DNA from 4 places in the Neobacillus canaveralius genome. Region 3 is predicted to be linked to each of the others. Evidence: predicted binding sites of a transcription regulator. Region 3 holds the regulator's gene; each other region holds the start of a gene.
The links. Region 3 encodes Rex, which represses fermentation and respiration genes when NADH is low (regulators of the CRP and FNR family bind a similar motif). Its sites were predicted from a motif close to TTGTGAAATATTTCACAA; they were not measured.
Positions count from the first base shown of each region.

Region 1: a site for Rex is predicted at 895-912, ahead of ABC255_RS27520 (cytochrome-c peroxidase). Genes of this name have one in related genera too.
Region 2: a site for Rex is predicted at 986-1,003, ahead of ABC255_RS12425 (DUF3147 family protein). Genes of this name have one in related genera too.
Region 4: a site for Rex is predicted at 902-919, ahead of qoxA (cytochrome aa3 quinol oxidase subunit II). Genes of this name have one in related genera too.

Region 1 is NZ_JBDFLL010000001.1:5,643,968-5,646,173, reverse strand. It holds gene ABC255_RS27525 (alkaline phosphatase) at 1-784, shown strand, start outside; gene ABC255_RS27520 (cytochrome-c peroxidase) at 987-2,081, shown strand; gene ABC255_RS27515 (metal-dependent hydrolase) at 2,141-2,206, opposite strand, start outside.
Region 2 is NZ_JBDFLL010000001.1:2,417,389-2,419,594, forward strand. It holds gene ABC255_RS12420 (D-2-hydroxyacid dehydrogenase) at 1-835, shown strand, start outside; gene ABC255_RS12425 (DUF3147 family protein) at 1,049-1,411, shown strand; gene ABC255_RS12430 (DUF3147 family protein) at 1,428-1,823, shown strand; gene ABC255_RS12435 (hypothetical protein) at 1,891-2,052, opposite strand.
Region 3 is NZ_JBDFLL010000002.1:128,659-130,864, reverse strand. It holds gene moaC (cyclic pyranopterin monophosphate synthase MoaC) at 144-641, shown strand; gene ABC255_RS28845 (redox-sensing transcriptional repressor Rex) at 674-1,327, shown strand; gene ABC255_RS28840 (YdiK family protein) at 1,409-1,609, opposite strand; gene ABC255_RS28835 (CPBP family intramembrane glutamic endopeptidase) at 1,606-2,206, opposite strand, start outside.
Region 4 is NZ_JBDFLL010000001.1:3,728,946-3,731,151, reverse strand. It holds gene qoxA (cytochrome aa3 quinol oxidase subunit II) at 1-862, opposite strand, end outside; gene ABC255_RS18720 (iron-sulfur cluster assembly accessory protein) at 1,173-1,478, shown strand; gene ABC255_RS18715 (ABC transporter ATP-binding protein) at 1,589-2,206, shown strand, end outside.

The DNA of each region.
Region 1 (2,206 bases), on a different contig from region 3:
TGGGGGGTCTGATTGGTTTATCCGTAAAGATAGGAACCTAGTGGAAGAGTTTGTTAAAGACGGCTACAGCTACGTAACAAACCTTAAAGAGATGACTAACGATGAAAGTGCTCAGGTGTTAGGTCTTTTTGCAAAAAGAGGGCTGCCGAAAATGATAGATCGGTCAAACGACAGTCCATCTCTTGCAGAAATGACCTCTTCGGCAATCCAGCGTCTGAATAAGAACGAGAAAGGCTTTTTTCTAATGGTGGAAGGAAGTCAGATTGACTGGGCCGCACATGACAATGATATCGTCGGTGTCATGAGTGAAATGGAAGATTTCGAGAAAGCATTTAAAGTGGCCATTGATTTTGCCAAAAAGGATGGACATACATTGGTTATCGCAACAGCGGATCATTCAACCGGAGGTTTCACGATGGGGGCCGAAGGACAATACAATTGGTTTAGCTCTGTAATAAAAACAGTTAAGCGAACACCTAACTATATGGCTTCTGAGATTGTTAATGGAGCGGGAGTTAAAGAAACGTTAAAGAAATATATTGAGCTTCCTTTAACAACCAATGAAATAAGATTAGTTGAAAGAGCTGCAAGAACACAAAAAGCAAGAAACATCGACAATGCCATCGAAGAAATTATTAACACCCGTTCCTATACAGGCTGGACAACCAGCGGACACACAGGCGAAGATGTAAACGTCTATGCCTACGGACCAGGAAGTGAGCGCCTGAGAGGCCAAATCGACAATACTGATCATGCCAAAATCATCTTTGATATTTTTCGTTGAGATAAGTGCGATCATTGGTGCCTGTCACCGAGCGGTTTACTCGGTGACAGGCACCGCTCGTGGACACTTTCCACCTCAGGCGGACAGTTTGTGATATGCAATTGTAACGTTTACTAATTTCTTCACAATGTGGTGCTCTTTTTTAATAAAACCAATTTTATAATGGTGATAAGAGAATAAAAACCAGAGGAGCACTCTATTTATGAATAAATTGGTGAAGGGCACGATTTTGACTCTTTTAATTTGTATGGGTTTGTCCGCTTGTGGGGAGAAGGAGAAGGTGAAGGCACCAACGAATTTGCAAACTGAGGAACAGAGTAAAGCACAAGGGAATGAAATGGATCCTGAGGAGCTGCTAACCAACCTTAGAAATCATACAACACTTGTACCAATTGGTGATGTACCAATCCCAGCGGATAATCCGATGAAGCCTGAAGTGCTTGAACTTGGGCAAATGTTATTTTTTGACCCGCGTTTATCAGGGAATAACGAGGTAAGCTGCCAAACTTGTCATGACCCGGATATAGGGTACGGAGACAATCAGCCTACTTTTGATAAGTTTACCGGCGGCAATGGAGCAAGAAATAGCCCGACGGTGATTAATTCCGGCTATTACAAATTTAATTTTTGGGATGGCCGAGCTGCGTCACTAGAGGAGCAAGCGCTGGGACCGATACGAAATCCAGATGAGATGAATCAGCCTCTCGATGAACTTATTAAAGAACTATCGGCTATCAAAGGATACCAGGAACGTTTTCAGGCTGCATTCCCTGATGGAATCAACGAGCAAAATATTGCCAAAGCTCTAGCCGCTTTCCAAAGGCAAATTGTTGTAAAGGATACTCCCTACGACAAGTTCCTTGAAGGGGATACAGAGGCTTTAACGAATCAAGAAGTCAACGGCCTCCGTTTGTTCACAGGAAAAGCGTTTTGTGTAACCTGCCATAATGGACCAAATCTTTCTGATAACAATTTTTACAATATCGGTCTCAATACAGAGGATAAAGGCCGCCAAGCGGTAACCGGGCAAGAAGGGGATTTAGGCAGGATTCGTACCCCAGGACTATATGGAATTACCCATACAGCACCCTATATGCAGGATGGAAGTCTTGCAACGCTTGAGGATGTAATTGACTACTATGACCGCGGCGGGGATAGCCATCCCAATAAGAGCTTTTTTATCCAAAAATTTATGAGCCCGATTGGTTTAACACAGCAGGAGAAGTCAGATTTATTAGCCTTTCTAAAAACCTTGGGTGGTGAGCCTCCAATTTTTACAAAGCCTGAACTTCCTTAATAATAAAAGTATAGTCCTGAGCCCCCTTGATTCGAAGAAGTCACAAGGGGCTCGGGATTTTATTTTATTGAGGTTTCCAACTTTTTTATTACCTTTTTATATTGCTTAATAGATGTTAATTTACC
Region 2 (2,206 bases), on a different contig from region 3:
GGAGGAAGGGCTAGCACAGGAAGATATAAGCTGGGCAGACGCACTGGTCTCTTTTAATTTAAAAACGGACTATGACTATAGCACTGTTAAATGGGTTCACTCGTTGGGCGCAGGTGTTGATCGTTTTTTACATAAGAAAGATTGGAATCAGGAGATACTCTTAACAAGAACAATTTGTTCTTTTGGACAAAGGATTGCAGAATATTGCTTAAGTTACATCCTAAAAGATTTACAGCTTCATGACCGCTTTCAAGAGCAACAGCAACAAAAACATTGGGTTCAATCTACACCGAAATTAATAGGTGAACAAAAAGTACTTGTTTATGGAACCGGTGAAATCGGTCAAATGATTGCGAAAGTTTTTTCCGGATTAGGAGTTGACGTGTACGGGGTATCTATAAGCGGGAAGGAAAAAGCGGGTTTTAAAAAGGTTATGACGGTTGATTCTCATTTTTCTGTTTTAGATGAAGTGAATTATGTGATTAATACATTGCCTTTGACGGAAAGAACAGAGAGATTATTTGATGGTGTCATCTTTAATCAACTCTCAAATGCTGGATTTATGAATGTAGGGAGAGGTGCTTCAGTAGACGAAGCAGCCCTACTACAGGCATTGAATGTAAACAAAGTTAAGTTTGCTGTACTTGATGTATTTGAACTAGAGCCGCTTCCAAAAAGCAATCCGTTGTGGAATCACCCAAGGGTTCAAATCACTCCACATATCTCTGCCGTTACGACCCCAAGTGAAGGAGCTGCTTGTTTTCTCGAAACTCTTAAGAATATTGACGAAAACAGGGCGCTAACCAATAGAGTAGATACTCACAAAGGTTATTAATATAGATTCCAACCAAAACCCTGCATATAGGGTTTTTCTTTTTTGAAAGATTTTTTTACAAACTTTACTATGGTAACGCTTTAAAAATAGTAAAAAAATGTTCACATGTGATAGCGTGAAAATGAGGTAAAATGAATTTATATTAAATTTATGTGAAACAATTCACATAAATTCAAGGATCTTGTTTTTAAAAAATAACAGAGGTGAATCACCATGGGAGACCTATCGATAAGTGCTTTACTAATAAGATTTATTTTAGGAGGAGCAGCTGTTGTTATTTCAACATTAGTTGCTAGAAATCTAGGTGATAAGGCTGGAGGAATCTTTGCAGCATTTCCAGCCGTGTATTTAGCGGCTTTATTAACAGTGGGATTGGACTTCAGTGGTGATGAACTAGTAGCCCATTCCATTCTTTTATCAAAAGGTGCCATAGTCGGCATGGGAATTAATATTATGGTGGCAATTCTTGCAGGATATCTCTTGCCAAGACAAGGATGGAAACGCGGTCTGTTGCAGGCTATGGGATTTTGGTTGGTTGTATCAATGGCAGTTGTGATGATTACAACTTACTCATAAGGAAAGGGTGCTATTTATGTATAAAGATTTACTGATTCGCTTTATTCTTGGCGGTTCCGCCGTAATGGTAAGCTATTTGATAACGGTTATTTCTCCGTGGAAAATCTTAGCCGGAATCTTTGCAGCATTTCCAGCCGTGATGATTACAGCGGTGTTAATGGTGGGGATTGCTTCTGGTTCAAAGAAAGCAGCGAAGATTGCCAATGGATCGGTTTTTGGAATGATTGGCGGTGTGGTTTGCGTGGCGACGGTATGGACCGTATTACAAGTCAGCGGTAACTGGACATTAAGTATTGTACTTGGGCTCTTGTTCTGGTTAGGTAGTTCTATCGTTGTTTCGACATTTAGAGACAAGCTTAAAAATAGTAGAAGAAGTACCTTTAGAACAAATCTTCTAATTAGACATAAATAAAGACAAAACAAGACGGCAGTTAGCCGCCTTGTTTCCATGTTAAATATTGTAAGTATCTATTTTATGCTTATTCCTCAGTATTTTCTGTACCTTCTTCAGTTCCATCTTCGTTTTGTTCTGTTTCTTCTGTTTCTGTATCATCATTTCCAGTATCAGCACAACCAGTGGCAACTCCTAGCAACATTAAAACAGACATCGTAGCAACTAACCAGGTCTTGAAACTTTTCATCTCAAAATTCCTCCTTGAATGCTTGCAATTTGTACTACAGGATTATCATACAAGCTTTTAGAAGGAAATAGATTCAATTTTCCATTTCTTAACATTCATTAACCTCATCTTTAAAAAAACTCAAACAATTTGAAGTAATATTTACAAATAATTA
Region 3 (2,206 bases):
TGACGGCAATAAAGTGCCATGGTGTTGGAAAAAATAACAGAATATCCGGAAAGAAAAAAATGTAAATTTTTCATCATTCGCTCAAAGTTTCACAGACAAATTGTGAAAAATATAGTATGATTTTTTGTGGGAGGATATTGTTTATGTCTGAATTTACTCATTTTAACGAAGAAGGAAGAGCGAAAATGGTGGACGTTAGCGATAAGCCAGAGACGGCTCGTTCGGCACTTGCTCATTCCAGCATTACGGTTAGTAAAGAAATTTATGATAAAATAACAAATAATGAAATGAAAAAGGGCGATGTTCTTGCTGTGGCTCAAGTTGCTGCTGTTATGGGGGCAAAGAAAACATGGGACTTAATCCCGATGTGCCATCCTATACCTTTGACAGGAGTCAATATATCCTTCTCATGGGAAAAAGAAAACGAGTCTGCTTATACATTAAATATAGCCGCTGCAGTTAAAACAAAAGGAAATACAGGTGTTGAAATGGAAGCGTTAACAGCTGCATCCACTTGTGCGCTGACTGTTTATGATATGTGTAAGGCAGTGGATAAGGGTATGGTAATTGGAAAAACCTATTTGGTCGAGAAAACCGGCGGAAAAAACGGAGATTTCCATAGGACGGAACAAATTAGATAAATGATTAAACTATCTATAGGGGGTGGGAGAATATGAGTAATGAGACGATGAAAATACCACAAGCGACAGCAAAACGGCTGCCCTTATATTATCGATTTTTAAAGAATCTGCATTCTTCCGGTAAACAGAGGGTTTCGTCAGCAGAATTAAGTGAGGCAGTGAAGGTGGATTCGGCAACGATCCGCCGGGACTTTTCATATTTTGGAGCCTTAGGAAAAAAGGGATATGGCTACAATGTCAATTACCTATTAACCTTCTTTCGGAAAACACTAGATCAAGATGAATTAACAAAAGTAGCGTTAATTGGTGTAGGTAATCTTGGTACGGCCTTTCTAAATTATAACTTTTTAAAAAATAATAATACAAAAATTGAATGTGCTTTTGATGTTGATCCGAACAAAATGGGAACGACAATCCGGGATGTACCTGTGTATCATATGGATGAGCTCGAGAAGGTTTTAAGTAATGATGATATTCATGTTGCCATCCTGACGGTACCTGCTCCAGTGGCACAGGTAATTACAGATCGACTTGTAAATTCCAATATTAAAGCGATATTGAATTTTACACCTGCAAGATTAAATGTTCCTGCCTCCATTCGGGTGCATCATATCGACTTGGCAGTCGAATTACAATCACTTATTTACTTCCTGAAACACTACCCTACAGAGGAAGTAGAAGAATAAAGTAAAGTAAAAGACCTTTCCACTACGTAAAGTGAAAAGGTCTTTTTTTGGCTGTAATGTTTAAAAGCCCGTTTTAAATCGTTATTTCTTTATTTTGTCTTTATATCTATTGTAAAAGAAAATCATTCTTAAGCCAGATCCGAAGTCAAAGGTAGCAAGTATAACGAGCAGGTAACTGAAAAATCCCCATCCGTTTAGGGTGACATCTTCAATCGCAAAATAAGTAAATAAGCAGCCAAGAACAATATAAATGACTCCGGAAAACAAGGGTGAACGTCTCATAGAAAGCCTCCGATAAAGTTTTGAATACCTTCTGCCTCACGAAGAATTTTATCAATGTCATCTTTATATACTGACTGCATGACGACAACTAATGTATTCATGGCAACATGGGCAAAAATCGGTACAAGGATATGTTTTGTTTTTACATAGAGAAATGCAAAAGTAAAACCCATTGCCGAATAGAGAAGTACATGATGCGGCTCCATATGGGCTAAGGCAAAAATGACAGAACTGATTAGTGCTGAGAAGAAAAAGTTAAACCGTTTGTGGAGAGCACCGAAAATAATTTTCCGAAACACGATTTCCTCTAATATGGGTCCTATTACTGAACTAACTAAGATGGCGAGAGGAAAGGACTCAATGATGTTGAGAATTTGCTGTGTGTTTTCTGAGCCCATCTCAACCCCGATAAGCCGTTCAATATTCGCAGCAAGAGCTTGGGCAAATAGGGCTAGGAATACACCAAATACAGCCCAGACGGCAGAAAAGCCAAAGGAACTGCCTCTTTCGTTCAACCCTGGTTTCTTTAATTCTGTGCGTAATAGAAAAAGAATAATAACTAGTGCAAGGGTGAAGCTGAAAATTAACCAGTAGGGG
Region 4 (2,206 bases), on a different contig from region 3:
GTGTTTCTGATGATTTTTCTGTATGATTATGACCTGTCGGCGCAGGCGAAAATTCTAAGTGAGTTCCTGTGTATGTTTGCTGCCCGAGATGACCAGGTTCTAATAATTCTTCGAACTTTTTCTCTGTTATCGGTTTAGCTGTTTCTTTTACTTCTTTCACCCAGTCGTCAAAATCCTCTTGAGACATGGCCGTAACATTGAAGGTATTCTCAGCAAATCCTTTACCCGAGAAGTTTGCATTTCGGCCCATGAATTCACCAGGGACATCTGCGGCTAAATGTAAAGTTGTTACATGGTCACCCATTGCATATTTTTGTCCCCCAAGCTGTGGAATCCAAAAACTAGTAATCGGTCCATATGAATACAGTTTAAATTCCAGTGGTCGGTCTGTTGGGATATATAAGTAATTTACTGTTTCAATGCCTTCTTCTGGGTAACTAAAGTGCCACTTCCAGTTTGAGGATGAAGCATATACGACCAATGGTTCCTTATCTTCGTATCCTTTTGGTGTTGCCTCAACAATATAGTTACTTTGAACGGATATATAAGATAGAAAAGCAACGATGATTACGGGAATACCTACCATAATGACCTCAACCCAAAGGTTTCCTTCAATATGAGGTGGTTCATAATCTGGTTTTTGTTTAGAAGCGCGATATTTTACTAACATATAGACTAACAATGCAAAAACGACAATGACAATGACAGCCATTAATCCTATCGATAATAGGATGTCGCTTGCCTGTCTTTCTGCTTGAGGACCCTTAGGATCCAGGACTAGTAATGGCTCACATCCAGCTAATACGGTGATGATTGTAAAAAATACTGAAATTAAAGCCACTTTTATACCTTTTTTGTGCATGTTTTTTTAACTCCTCTCATTGATTATCATAGTGGTTGTTCGTGAATTCATTCACAAACCAAGGTGGAGGTTTAACTAAAATAATTTTTTGCTAATAATAATTACATAATTAGTGTTATTATCTCGTACCACAATATTAACAACAAAGGTGTGATGTTTATATACGTTTTTTGAAGAATTTGTGACAAATTTGTTAAGGTTTTTAATTCCAGTAAAAATCAGCTTGGAAGTTTGACTAATAAAATAATTGTCTATTTTTGAAAATTAATGGGATAATGTTATGTATAACAATGGAATAGGAGAGACAAATATGAAAGTCAAAATCAATCGCCATGCAGCGAAAGCATTGAAAAAAATGTTGGAAGGACCAGAAGCAGAAGGGAAATTGTTCCGTGTGTATGTAACCAATATGCATGGCGATCACGCCCATTATGATTTAATGCTAGATACTCCAACAGAACATGATGAAGTGGTAAAAACAGATAAGGACATTGATATAATTTTAGATACTCGTGAGGATTATCTAGATGGAGTATGGATCCAACTGTTCCATGTTCCAAAAGAAGAATGGCTAATTACTAATCCATCAAAAGGCGGTCATCATCACCACCATTAATTACATAAAGCATAAATACTTCCACCTGAAGGTTTCCAGGTGGTTTTTTGATTGTAATTTTCAAAATATTTTCATATAATCCAAGTACTTAACTAAAAAGGAGAACTGCGATGATTCGACGTTTCTTTTCCTATTACAAACCGCATAAAAAGCTTTTTATTCTTGATTTTAGCAGTGCTGTTGCGGTTGCGGTTTTGGAATTAGCCTTTCCGCTGGCTGTATCATGGTTTATTGATGACTTGCTGCCGGGGGGAGATTGGCAAAGCATTGTGACGGTTAGTATTGCGCTGTTGACTGTTTATGTACTTAGTACCTTCTTGCAGTTTGTTGTGAATTATTGGGGCCATAAGCTTGGGATTAATATTGAAACAGACATGAGGCAAGAACTTTTTGAGCATGTCCAAAAACAGTCTTTCCGCTTTTTTGACAATACCAAGACAGGACATATTATGAGTAGAATAACTAACGATTTATTTGACCTCGGGGAACTAGCACACCATGGACCTGAAGATGTATTTATTGCAGTGATGACTTTTATCGGTGCATTCTGGATTATGCTGACGATCAATGTGAAACTAGCGCTTGTGGCTGTGATAATTTTACCGTTATTGGCATTATTAGTTGTAGTTTGTAATCTAAAGATGAATAAGGCCTGGAGTCATATGTACACAAGCATTGCAGATGTAAATGCTCGAGTGGAAGATAGTGTTTCAGGGAGCCGTGTTGTT